Arthrobacter globiformis: one gene and its partner. The protein of the gene in region 2 binds, or shares a complex with, the protein of the main gene of each other region. Links are inferred from orthologs where the notes say so. Each region holds a gene or a part of one and is shown on either strand. Other genes may lie near its edges. The genes, in order: uvrA and mfd.

Region 1 (5,945 bases), 1.3 Mb from region 2 along the record:
GGTCACCTGGCGCCGGGCGGGGAGGGAATGGTCCGGCCCGGTCTTGTCGAAGTAGATCGGCTCCCCCACCTTCATGGTGAAGTGCTGGGGCTTGACTGCATTGCGGCCAGCGGGCTGCAGCTTCTCGGTACCAATAAGTCCCACCGGGATCACCGGCGCGCCGGTGGTGAGGGCCAGCCAGCCGACGCCGGTCCGGCCCCGGTAGAGGATTCCGTCACGGGAACGGGTGCCCTCGGGGTAGATGCCGATGCCCCTGCCGTCCTCGAGGATGTCCAGGAGTGTCTTAAGGGCCTGCACGCTTGCGGCCTGTTCCCCGCGTTCGACCGGGATGGAGCCGACTGCCTCGAAGAAGGACTTCATCACGCGGCCTTTGATGCCTTTGGTGGTGAAGTACTCCGCCTTGGCAAAGAAAGCCACGGGACGCGGCATGAGCGCCTGGACAATCACGCTGTCCAGAAAGGAGAGGTGGTTGGGCGCCACAATGAAGGGACCGTCCTTGGGCACGTTCTCCAGCCCGATGACGGTCGGCCGGCAGGTACCGGAGATAAGGGTCCGCGTCGTCCAGCGGACGCCGTCAAACAGCTCCATCGTTGCGCACCTCGCTCAGGGCTGCGGCACGGACGTTCTCCAGCTCCTCGACCTTGGCGCACAGGCCGGCGGTGTCGTGCACGACGGCCACCGCTCCAGCTGCCTCCAGTTCGCCGTCGGGCGCAAAACCCCAGCTGACGCCGATGCAGTCGAGTCCGTTGGCCAACGCTCCGGCCACGTCCTGCGCACGGTCGCCCACCATCACGGCATGCTGCGTTCCGAGGGCCGTCATGGCAGCGGCGATGATGCCGCTCTTGCCGACCGGACCGGCCGCAGCCGCGGTCTCATCCGCGGCTGAGCCTTTGATGGTGAGGAACCGGCGAGCGATTTTGTGGTGTTCAAGCACGATGTGCGCAAGGGCTTCCGGCTTTTGCGTCGCCACCGCGACGGGCCGCCCCGCCGCGACATAGCCGTCCAGCAGGTCAACGATGCCCGGGTACAGGCGGCTCTGGGAAATGCCGGAGTCCAGGTAATGCATCCGGTAGGTCCGGATGACCGCCCTGAGCATGGCCGGCGGAACAGCCGCGACGTTCAGCAGGGAATCGCTCAGCTTGGGACCCACCATCGCGTCTAGAAGGTCCTGGCTTGGGACAGCAAGGCCATGTTCGGTGAGGGCCGCGGCAATTCCGTCTGTTATCCCGCCGGCCGGATCGACAAGAGTGCCGTCCAGGTCGAAGATCACGGGCACTGTTGTTGAAGTCACCGGCTTAGTTTCTCATGATGGCACGCCTGCTCAAACTCGTATGCCGTTCGAAGAATACTTCGGCCACGATCGAGTAGTTTAACGACGACGGCGGCCCGCCAGTTGTCCTGGGGGCCGCCTTTCTTGGTGGGCGTCCGGCTTTGGCCCTGCTAGCCGAGGATTTCGGCCAGGAACTTTGCGGTATGGCTCTCCGAGGACTTGGAGACCTGCTCGGGGGTGCCAGAGGCCACGATCCGGCCGCCGCCGGAGCCTCCGTCAGGGCCCAGGTCCACGATCCAGTCGGCGCTCTTGATGACGTCGAGGTTGTGCTCGATGGTGATGACAGTGTTGCCCTTCTCCACGAGGCCCTGCAGCACCATGAGCAGCTTCCGGATGTCTTCGAAGTGAAGCCCGGTGGTGGGCTCGTCGAGGACATAGACGCTGCGGCCGTTGGACCGCTTCTGCAGCTCGGCTGCCAGTTTGACGCGCTGCGCCTCGCCGCCTGACAGCGTGGTAGCGGGCTGGCCCAGCCGGACGTATCCGAGACCGACGTCCACGAGCGTGTTGAGGTGGCGCGCAATCGGGGAGAACGCCGCGAAGAACTCGGCACCCTCCTCGATGGGCATGTTCAGGACGTCGGCGATGGTCTTGCCCTTGTAGTGCACCTCGAGGGTCTCGCGGTTGTAGCGCGCACCGTGGCAGACCTCGCACGGGACGTAGACGTCCGGCAGGAAGTTCATCTCGATCTTGAGCGTGCCGTCACCGGAGCAGGCCTCGCAGCGGCCGCCCTTGACGTTGAAGGAGAACCGTCCGGGCATGTAGCCGCGGACCTTGGCTTCGGTGGTCTCGGCGAAGAGCTTCCGGATGTGGTCGAACACGCCGGTGTACGTTGCCGGGTTGGAGCGCGGGGTGCGGCCGATGGGGCTCTGGTCCACGTGCACCACCTTGTCCAGGTGCTCGAGGCCCTGGACTGTGCGGTGGCGCCCGGCCACCTGCTTGGCGCCGTTGAGCTTGTTGGCCAGCACTTTGTACAGGATCTCGTTGACCAGAGTGGACTTGCCGGAGCCGCTGACGCCGGTCACGGCGGTGAACAGGCCGAGGGGGAAGGCGGCATCAACGTTGACGAGGTTGTTCTCGCGGGCGCCGACCACCTTCAGCTCTCGCTTCTTGTCGTACTTGCGCCGCTTCTTGGGGAGGTCGATGCTCTTCCGGCCGGAGAGGTAGTCCCCGGTCAGGGACTTCGTGTTCTGCAGGAGTGCCTCGTAGGACCCTGAGTGGACCACCTGCCCGCCGTGCTCGCCGGCTCCCGGGCCGATATCCACGATCCAGTCCGCCTCGTGGATGGTGTCCTCGTCGTGCTCGACCACAATGAGGGTGTTGCCCAGGTCCCGCAGCCGGGTGAGGGTCTCAATCAGGCGCCTGTTGTCCCGCTGGTGCAGCCCGATGGAGGGCTCGTCCAGGACGTACAGGACGCCCACGAGGCCGGAGCCGATCTGGGTGGCGAGCCTGATGCGCTGGGCCTCGCCGCCGGAGAGGGTGCCGGAGGGGCGCTCCAGGTTCAGGTATTCCAGGCCCACGTCCAGCAGGAAGGTCAGACGGGCCTGGATCTCCTTGAGGACCTGGTGGGCGATCTGGGCCTCACGGCCGGTCAACACGAGGTTGTCCAGGAATGCTGCGCATTCGCGCATGGGCAGCCGCGCGACGTCGGCAATGGACTTGCCGTTGATGAGAACCGAGAGCGACGCCGGGTTCAGCCGCGCGCCGTTGCAGGCCGGGCAGGGGATCTGCCGCATGTACTCCTCGTACCGGTCCCTGGCGTAGTCGGACTCGGTTTCGGTGTGCTTGCGGTGCACGTACTGCACCACGCCTTCGAAGCCGGTGCTGTACTTGCGCTCCCTGCCGAACCGGTTGCGGTACTGGACCACAACCTTGTGGTCCTTGCCGTGCAGGACAGTCTGCCGGACGTCGGCCGGAAGGTCCTGCCACGGCGTGGTCATGGAGAACCCGAGTTCCTTGGCGAGCCCGTCGAGCAAACGGTTCCAGTACTCGGTGGTGGCGGCGCCCAGGGACCACGGCGCGATAGCCCCGTCCTCCAGCGCAAGCTCCGGGTTGGGAATGATCAGGTCCTCGTCGACTTCCAGCCGGGTGCCGATGCCGCTGCAGGCCGAGCAGGCGCCGAATGGGTTGTTGAACGAGAAGGACCTGGGCTCAATCTCATCGATGGCCAGCGGATGCTCGTTGGGGCAGGCCAGGTTTTCCGAGAAGGCACGCGTGCGGTGGGGGTCGTCGGATTCAAGGTCGACGAAGTCGGCCAGGACGCGCCCCTCAGCGAGGCCAAGCGCCGTTTCGATGGAGTCCGTCAGGCGCTGCCGGATGCCTTCCTTGACCACGAGCCGGTCCACCACCACCTCAATGGTGTGCTTGAACTGCTTGCCCAGCTTGGGTGGATCGCTCAGCTGGACGAGGTCGCCGTCGACACGGGCGCGGGAATAGCCCTTCGCCGTCAATTCCTTGAAGAGGTCGACGAACTCACCCTTGCGCCCGCGCACCACCGGGGCGAGGATCTGGAAACGGGTGCCGTCCTCCAGTTCGAGCAGCTGGTCAACGATCTGCTGCGGCGTCTGCTTGATGACGGGTTCACCGCAGACGGGGCAGTGCGGACGGCCCACGCGCGCCCACAGGAGACGCATGTAGTCGTAAATTTCGGTGATGGTGCCCACGGTGGAGCGCGGATTCTTGCTCGTGGACTTCTGGTCGATCGAGACCGCCGGCGACAGGCCCTCGATGAAGTCGACGTCGGGCTTGTCCACCTGGCCCAGGAACTGCCGGGCGTACGCGGAGAGCGATTCGACGTAGCGGCGCTGGCCTTCGGCGAAGATGGTGTCGAAGGCCAGGGACGACTTTCCGGAGCCGGACAGACCCGTGAAGACGATCATGGCGTCGCGGGGCAGGTCGAGGTCGACGTTGCGGAGGTTGTGCTCGCGGGCGCCCTTAACCACCAGCCGGGACAGATCCGGGCGCTCCGGTTTGGCGGGGCTCAGGGGGACGACGGCGGAGGGGGCAACAGCGGTTTCTTCAGCTACGGCTTTAGGCACCCACTAATGCTAGTCGAAAACTTCTTCGAATATCCACGCGGGTGTGCTACGCCACCCCCGCTACTCAGCGTCGTAGGCAGCCGCCAGCAGGTGCACCGCCTGGGCGAAAGTTGCGCCTTGGGATTTGGCGGCTGCGGCATAATCGGCTGCGGCCTCGGACAAAGCCCCCCAACGCTCGTCGCGGGCGCAGACCACCGTCCCGTTGCGGCCCTTGGTGGCGACGACGCCCGCAGCTTCGAGTTCCTTGTACGCCCGGGCCACCGTGTGGGGTGCCACGCCGAGGGTTCCGGCGAGGGCCCGCACTGCCGGCAGCCGCGTGCCGGGGGCAAGCTTTCCCTGGTCCGCCTGTTCGATCACGTGGAGCCGCAGCTGCTCAAAGAGGGCCACGGAGCTGCCGGTGTTCGGCTTCCACCGCCCCGGGAAGGCATCGCCGGCGGTCACAGGCCGGACTCCCGGTAGCGCTGCTGGCCGGCGGCGTGCCTGCCGTGGTGCCGGCGGATGGCGCCGAGTTCGCGGTCCACCCCGCGGAACTGGGCCTCATACAGGTGCCGGTAATGGCCGTCCACGGACAGCAGGCTGCTGTGCGTCCCCTGTTCAACAATGCGTCCGTGATCCATGACGAGAATTAGATCAGCGTCGCGCACGGTGGACAACCTGTGGGCAATGATGAAGCTCGTCTTGCCCTGCCTCAACCGGTTCATCGCGAGCTTGATCTGCACCTCGGTCCGGGTGTCAACGGAACTTGTTGCCTCATCCAGGATCAGGACGCTGCGGTCGGCGAGCCGGGCCCGCGCGATGGTGATCAGCTGCCTTTGGCCCTGGCTCAGCGAATCGCCGTCGTCCCGCAGGACCGTGCCGTAACCGGCGGGCAGCGACCGCACAAAGTGGTCCACGTGGCTGGCCTCGGCTGCTGCCAGTATCTGGTCATCATCCGCCCCGGGCCAGCCGTATTCGATGTTGTCGCGCACCGTGCCGCTGAACAGCCAGACGTCCTGCATGACCACGGCGAAATTGGACCGCAGCGAGTCCACAGGCACCGTGGCGATGTCCGTACCGTCGATCGTGATGCGGCCTGAATCGAGCTCATAGAAGCGCATAAGGAGGTTCACCACGGTGGTCTTGCCGGCGCCTGTGTGGCCCACGATGGCCACGGTCTGGCCCGGGAGGACGGAGAACGACAGCCCGCTGACGGCCGGCGCCCCCGGGGTATATGCGAAGGTGACGTCCTCGAAATCAATCCGGCCGCGGAGGTTTTCCTGGCGGGCCAGAGCCTGGTCCTCGCGGGGGATCTCGGGCTCGTCCAGGAGGGCGAAGACCCGTTCCGCTGAGGCTGCGCAGGACTGCATGAGGGTAAGCATGCCGCCGATCTGGCCCATCGGCTGGGTGAAGAGGCGGCTGAACTGGATGAACGCCTGGATGCCGCCGATCGTCATGCCGCCGGCCGCCACCTGCAGGGCGCCGACGACGGCCACCGCAACATAGTTGAGGTTGGCGACGAAGACCATGAGCGGCTGCACGGCTCCGGAGACGAATTGGGCGCGGGCGCTGCTGCGGGCCAGCCGGTCGTTGCCGCGGCCGAA
Region 2 (6,875 bases):
GACGGTGCCGACGAAGTGGACATGGTCATCGACATCGCTGCGGCCAGGGCCTCGGACAGGGGCGCCCTGGTGGACGACATCAAGGCCGTTGCCGAGGCCGTCCACGCCGGAGAGGCGATCCTCAAGGTCATCATCGAGACTGCCCTGCTCAGCGATGACCAGAAGGTCCTGGCCTGCGAAGCGGCCGTGGAGGCCGGCGCCGATTTCGTCAAGACCTCCACGGGCTTCAACGGCGGCGGCGCCACCGCCGGGGACATCGCCCTCATGCGGCGCACCGTGGGCCCGGACCTGGGTGTCAAGGCCTCCGGCGGCGTGCGGTCCCTCGAGGACGCACAGGCTATGATTGCTGCAGGTGCAACACGTATTGGCGCCAGCTCCGGTATTGCAATCGTCAAAGGCGAACAGGGTTCGTCTGCGTACTGACCGGCGGCAGCCACAGTTTGAGCCCCGCGGGGCCGAGGAGGAATGAATGTCCAGCAAGATCGACCAGCAAGTAAAGACGCCCCAGAACGAGAACACCCTGGCCGGCAGCATCGTTCTCTTCGTGGTGATCATGGCCCTGTTCCTGGGTGCCATCTACTCGCTGTCCTTCCTGTCCCTGGAGAACCCGTGGCCGATGGCTGTGTGCCTTGGCCTTTTCGCCCTCGCATTCTGGATCCCGCAGACCATCACGGGCCGCTCCGATTCGGCCGGCGAATACTAAAGACCAACCTGAACTAAAAAACCGAAGCCCCGGACTGTGCGAACTGTCCGGGGCTTCAGTTTTTAACGAATGAATCAGGGCAGTCCCAGCAGGCTGCTGGCCAGCCGGCCGGCCAGGGCCAGCGCCGCAGGAAAATGCGTGCCTGCCAGCGACCACGCCGCCAGGCACATTCCCACCATGGCGTAGCCGCTCACCGGTATCAGCACCAGCCATTCCCGCCGGGACCCCGCCCGGCCCAGCAGCGGGATGGAGAACGCGCCGTTGGGCCGCCAGAAGTTCCGCAACACCCACATCCGGCGGAGGAACCTTGGCGGTTTGATCACCAGCGGCCAGAGGAGCGGAACGCCGCCGGTGGTCACCATGTCGCCAACGATGTGCACCACGACGCCGATCAGCATGGACATGGGCAGCCAGGTCCACTGGTGGGGCGCAAACCAGGTCACCAGGCCGGCCATGGCCAAGGCAAAGACCCAGTTGGCGATCCACCCGGACTTCGGAAACAGTTTCAGCGCCTTGGCGGCGATGTTGATCATGAACATGCACAGCAGCCCGGCACCAACGGACAGCACACCCCACGGCGTGTCCACCTGGATCTGCGCCGCAACGGCGGCGAGCAGCACGAACATGGCCGCCCCCAGCACCGAATGCGTGCCCTGCCGGTGGCCGCCGCTGGCATTCTCGATGCCCACGGCGATCATGTTGGACAGCGGCGGCAGCGAGTGTGCCACGGTGCTGGAGCGGTGGTCCCAGTCGCACACCAGGGCGGTGCCCGCCGTCGCCATGCCGCCGATCAGCACACCGGTGGTGTCCAGCGGGTACCAGCCCAGGGTGTACGGCCCCGTCGCGGCAATAGCCACCCACGCCGCGGCTCCTGACGCGGCGTGGTGTCCTCCCATCACGGCTAGCCCTTTGTGGCTTCGAGCGGGACGGGGGCGTCGGCGAAAATGTTGCGAATGACACCGTCGGCCCATTCCAGGATTTCGGCGTCCTGCAGGTCGCGGCCGCCGATCCTTGCCGTTTTCGGCTTGGGGATGAGCACGGCGTCGAGGGCCGGCTTGGACTGGGAGCCGGGGTACATGCGGTTGAGCCGCATGGTCTTCGATTCGGGCAGCTGGGCCGGGGAGAACCGGATGAAGTTTCCCTGCAGGGCGACGTCGGAGAGCCCGGCTTCGCGGGCACCCACCCGGAAGCGCGCGACGGCGACCAGGTTCTGTGCGGGCAGCGGCGGCTCGCCGTAGCGGTCCACGAGCTCGGCGAGGACCTCGTCGATGGCCTCGTTGGTGACGGCGGACGCCAGCTTCCGGTAGGCCTCCAGCCGCAGCCGTTCGCCCGGGACGTAGTCGTGCGGCAGGTGCGCGTTGACCGGCAGCTCGATCTTCATCTCGGCGGCCTTCTCCTCGGCCTCACCGCGGTATTCGGCCACGGCTTCGCCCACCAGCCGGATGTAGAGGTCGAAGCCGACGCCCTGGATGTGGCCCGACTGCTCACCGCCCAGCAGGTTGCCGGCGCCGCGGATTTCCAGGTCCTTCATGGCCAGCTGCATGCCCGCGCCGAGCTCGTTGTGGGTGGCCACGGCCTTGAGCCGTTCCAGCGCCACCTCGCCCAGCGGCTTCTCGGAGGGGTAGAGGAAGTAGGCGTAGGCCCGTTCGCGTCCGCGGCCCACGCGCCCGCGCAGCTGGTGGAGCTGCGACAGGCCGTACTTGTCCGCGCCGTCCACGATCAGGGTGTTGGCGTTGGAGATGTCCAGGCCGGTTTCGATGATCGTGGTGCACACCAGGACGTCGAAGCGCTTCTCCCAGAAGTCCACGATGATCTGCTCCAGCCGGCTCTCGGACATCTTGCCGTGAGCCACCTCGACCCTGGCTTCGGGGACGAGTTCGCGGATTTTGGCCGCGGTCTTTTCGATCGTGGACACGCGGTTGTGCACGAAGAACACCTGGCCCTCGCGCATCAGCTCGCGGCGGATGGCGGCGGAAGTCTGCTTGTCCGTGTACGGCCCCACATAGGTGAGCACGGGATGGCGCTCCTCCGGCGGGGTGGCCAGGGTGGACGTTTCGCGGATGCCGGTCAGCGACATTTCGAGCGTACGCGGGATCGGGGTGGCGCTCATGGCCAGGACGTCCACGTTGGTGCGCATCTTCTTCAGCGCTTCCTTGTGTTCGACGCCGAAGCGCTGCTCCTCGTCCACGATCACCAGGCCCAGGTCCTTGAACTCAAAGTCCTTGGACAGCAGCCGGTGCGTGCCGATCACCACGTCCACGGAGCCGTTCTTCACGCCCTCGACGGTTTCCTTGGCCTCCTTGGACGCCTGGAACCTGGACAGCGGCTTCACGCGCAGTGGGAACCCGGAGAACCGCTCCGTGAACGTCTCGTAGTGCTGCTGCGCGAGCAGCGTGGTGGGCACCAGCACCGCCACCTGCTTGCCGTCCTGCACGGCCTTGAAGGCGGCGCGGACGGCGATCTCGGTCTTGCCGTAGCCGACGTCGCCGGAGACCAGCCGGTCCATGGGGATCTCCCGCTCCATGTCGGCCTTGACCTCGTTGATGGTGGTGAGCTGGTCCGGGGTCTCCACGTACGGGAAGGCCTCCTCCAGCTCACGCTGCCACGGCGTGTCCGGGGCGAAGGCATGGCCGCGGGACGCCATCCGGGCCGAATAGAGCCGGATGAGCTCGCCGGCGATTTCCTTGACCGCCCGGCGCGCCTTGGACTTGGTGCTGGCCCAGTCCGCGCCACCCATCTTGCTGAGCACGGGGGTGTCGCCGCCGACGTAGCGGGTCACCTGGTCCAGCTGGTCGGTGGGCACAAACAGCCGGTCCCCCGGCGCCCCGCGCTTCGACGGCGCGTATTCCAGCACCAGGTACTCGCGCACGCCGATTGAATTTTTTGAGCCCCCGACAGTCACATTGCGCTGGATGAGCTCCACGAACCGCCCGATGCCGTGCTGCTCGTGCACCACATGGTCCCCGGCCACCAGCTGCAGCGGATCCACGGCGTTCCGCCGCTTGGAGGGCATGCGGCGCATGTCCTTCGTGGAGCCCGCGGAGGTGCGGCCGAGCAGGTCGGCCTCGGTCAGGAGCCCGAGTTTCAGTCCGTCCAGGACAAAACCGCGTCCGACGACGGCGGTGGTCACTTCGATGATCCCCGCCTGGGGTTCGTGGTCCAGTGTGTCCACCCGGGCGCAGGGGATGTCGGCGTCGTGGAATAGCTCGGCCAGGCGCTGCGCCGGGCCCGGGCCTTCGGTGGCCACCACGATCCGCCACTGGTCCCGCACGTGCGAGCCGATGAAATCCATCATTTCCGCCACGTCGCCCTGGTACCCGCGCGGTTCACGGGCGTGGAGGTTGAGCACGTCGATGTCCGGTGCCAGTTCCTCGTCCGTGGCCAGCGACGTGATGGACCACCAGGACACCTCGTGCCCGAGGGCCGCGGAGCGGGTCTCTGCGAGCGAGCGGAAACTGGCGGAATGCAGGGCCGCCGACGCCTGCGAGCTCAGATCCAGCGGTGCAGTTCCGCCGTCGGAGGCCGTGGACCACGCGGCTTCCAGGAACTCCTCGTTGGTGGCGGCGAGGTCGTGCGCGCGGGTGCGGACCTTCTCCGGTTCGATGACCACCGAGATGGAACCCGGGGGCAGCTGTTCCATGAACGGGACCATGGCGTCCACGAGGACAGGCGCCAGCGATTCCATGCCTTCCACGGCAATGCCGCCAGCGATCTTCTCCAGCATGTCGGCGGCAGCGGGCAGCTGGGACTTCAGCGTCGCAGCCCGGGACATCACCGAGGGGGTGATGAGGATTTCGCGGCAGGGTGGAGCATGGAGTTCGGTGGGGTGATGCACGCCGGGGGCGGACAGCGAGCGCTGGTCGGCGACGGCGAACCAGCGCATCTGGTCCACCTCATCGCCGAAGAACTCAACCCGGATGGGGTGGTCCTCGGTGGGCGGGAAGACGTCCAGCATGCCGCCGCGGACAGCGAACTCGCCGCGGCGGGTCACCATGTCCACGCGGGCGTAGGCGGCGTCTGCAAGGTTCTTGACGACACTGCTGAAGGGCGCCTCCTGGCCGACCTTCAGGGTCACCGGAACCAGGTCCCCCAGGCCGGCCACGATCGGCTGGAGCACGGCACGGACGGGGGCCACGACCACCCGGAGGGGTCCCGCTGCGTTTTCCCGGTGCGCAGCGTCTGCCGTATGTGCTGGGTCTTCGGAGTGCGCTGAGTCTTCGGGATGGGCCAGGCGCCGCAGGACCGACAGCCGGCGGCCCACCGTGTCCGAGCGCGGGGACAGCCGCTCATGCGGGAGGGTTTCCCAACTGGGGAACTCGGCCACGGCGTTGGCGGGCAAGTAGGCGCGGAGCGCGGCGGCAAGATCCTCGGCCTCGCGTCCCGTGGCGGTGACCGCCAGGACAACACCCGGCGCGGCGTGGTCAGCGGCGGAGCCCCCATTTCCTGCAGCGTTCAGCAGGCCGTCCGCCATCTCCGCCAGGAGCACCGGCCGCAGGCCTGCCGGGGCGCTGATCTGGTAGTCCTCGCTGCGGACACTGAAGCTCCTCCCCGCCTCGGACTGCACGCGGGCGAACGTCCTGTCCGCATGAAGGACGCGGCGCAAGCCATTGAGGGGCAAGCCATTGGAGGGCTGGCCTTTGGGGCGCTGGCCGCTGGGGCTCTGGCCTTTGGAGCTCATGGGCAGGATCTCCTGGAATCTCATTCGAACGCAGGCAACACGAAAAGCCGAGATTCTTGCGAATGCCGGGGCCTCCAGCCTACCCCTGAGGGCACACCGGCGGCATCCGGGCCCCGGATGCCGCATTGCTAAGCTTGCTGAGCACGTGAAGTCCAGCACAGCCCGAAGATCAGCACAGCCACACCGCCGCCGCCCCCAAGGAGACTCCCGTGAGCGACCAGACCGGAAATGACAGCAGCGGAAATGACAGCAGCACGGCTGCCCGGACGGTGCTCGTCACGGGTGCCACAGGGTACATCGGCGGGCGGCTGGTTCCGCGGCTGCTGGACGCCGGCCATCGCGTCAAGGTGCTCGTAAGGTCCCCGGAGAAAATCGCCGGCGTGCCGTGGTTCGACGACGTGGAAGTGGTCCGCAGCAGCCTCGACGACTCCGCAGCGCTGGAGGAAGCCCTGCAGGGTGTCGACGTCCTCTATTACCTGGTCCATTCCATGGCAGCAGGCTCCGGTTTCGAGGCCAAGGAAAAGGCCATGGCCGAACTTGTGGCCGGTGCCGCCGCGGCTGCCTCCGTCCGGCGGATCGTCTATTTGGGCGGCCTGCACCCGCCCAACACGGCACTGTCAACGCACATGCGCTCCCGCGAGGCGGTCGGCGGGGTATTTCTCTCCGGCCCGGTCGACGCCATCGTGTTCCAGGCCGGGGTGGTCATCGGCTCCGGCTCGGCGTCGTTCGAAATGATCCGCCATCTCGCCGAAACCCTGCCCCTCATGCCGGCGCCCAGCTGGGTCCGAAACCGGATCGAAGCCATCGCCGTCCGGGACGTGCTCTACTACCTCGTTGGAGCCGCCTCACTGGCGGACCCCCTCAACCGCACCTTCGACATCGGCTCCCGGGACGTCCTGACGTACGCCGGCATGATGAAGGAGTACGCGGCCGAGGCGGGGCTGCCGCCGCGTCCGGTCCTGGCGCTGCCGGTGCCGGCACCCAGGCTGGCCGGATTGTGGGTTGCCCTGGTGACCCCGATTCCGCTGTCCATGTCCGTGCCGCTGGTCCAGTCCCTGCAGCACGACGCGGTCTCGGCCGAACACGACATCGACACGTACATCAAACAGCCCGGCGGCGGCCTGACCGGCTACCGCAGGGCAGTGGCCCTGGCGCTCGGCAAGGAACGCGACGGGCAGGTGGAAACCATCTGGGCAAACGCCGGCGCCGACGCCGACCCGCTGCCGAGCGACCCTGGCTGGGCCGGACACAGGGTGTATGTCGACGAGCGAACCTTCGCCAGCGACGTTGACCCGTCGCACGTGTGGACGATCATCGAGGGGATCGGCGGCCGCAGCGGCTGGTACTCGCTCCCGCTGGCCTGGAGCGTGCGCGGCTGGCTGGACAAGCTCTCGGGCGGGGCGGGCCTGCTCCGCCCGACGGCGGCATCCGCACCATCTGGTGACCGGTGAAGTGGTGGACTGGTGGCGCGTGGAACGGATCGAGCGCGGCCGC

Evidence for each region.
Region 1: the proteins of mfd (region 2) and uvrA are in contact, whole or in part, in a crystal structure (PDB 4DFC), measured with the Escherichia coli proteins. The link is inferred for Arthrobacter globiformis from one-to-one orthologs.

Annotation. Positions count from the first base shown.
Region 1 is NZ_JAUSYZ010000001.1:3,044,791-3,050,735, reverse strand. Bases 1,241-4,683 are described here. They hold uvrA (excinuclease ABC subunit UvrA), read right to left. Parts: upstream 4,366-4,683; coding sequence 1,441-4,365; downstream 1,241-1,440. Other genes in these bases: QF036_RS13725 (GntR family transcriptional regulator), read right to left, coding at 4,426-4,683; QF036_RS13735 (HAD hydrolase-like protein), read right to left, coding at 1,241-1,291. Outside these bases: QF036_RS13740 (lysophospholipid acyltransferase family protein), read right to left, coding at 1-588; more of QF036_RS13735, read right to left, coding at 575-1,240; more of QF036_RS13725, read right to left, coding at 4,684-4,806; QF036_RS13720 (ABC transporter ATP-binding protein), read right to left, coding at 4,803-5,945. UniProt on the Escherichia coli protein: The UvrABC repair system catalyzes the recognition and processing of DNA lesions. UvrA is an ATPase and a DNA-binding protein. A damage recognition complex composed of 2 UvrA and 2 UvrB subunits scans DNA for abnormalities.
Region 2 is NZ_JAUSYZ010000001.1:1,772,787-1,779,661, reverse strand. Bases 1,405-5,777 are described here. They hold mfd (transcription-repair coupling factor), read right to left. Parts: upstream 5,382-5,777; coding sequence 1,605-5,381; downstream 1,405-1,604. Other genes in these bases: QF036_RS08070 (metal-dependent hydrolase), read right to left, coding at 1,405-1,599. Also shown: deoC (deoxyribose-phosphate aldolase), read left to right, coding at 1-423; QF036_RS08075 (hypothetical protein), read left to right, coding at 470-703; more of QF036_RS08070, read right to left, coding at 778-1,404. UniProt on the Escherichia coli protein: Couples transcription and DNA repair by recognizing RNA polymerase (RNAP) stalled at DNA lesions. Mediates ATP-dependent release of RNAP and its truncated transcript from the DNA, and recruitment of nucleotide excision repair machinery to the damaged site.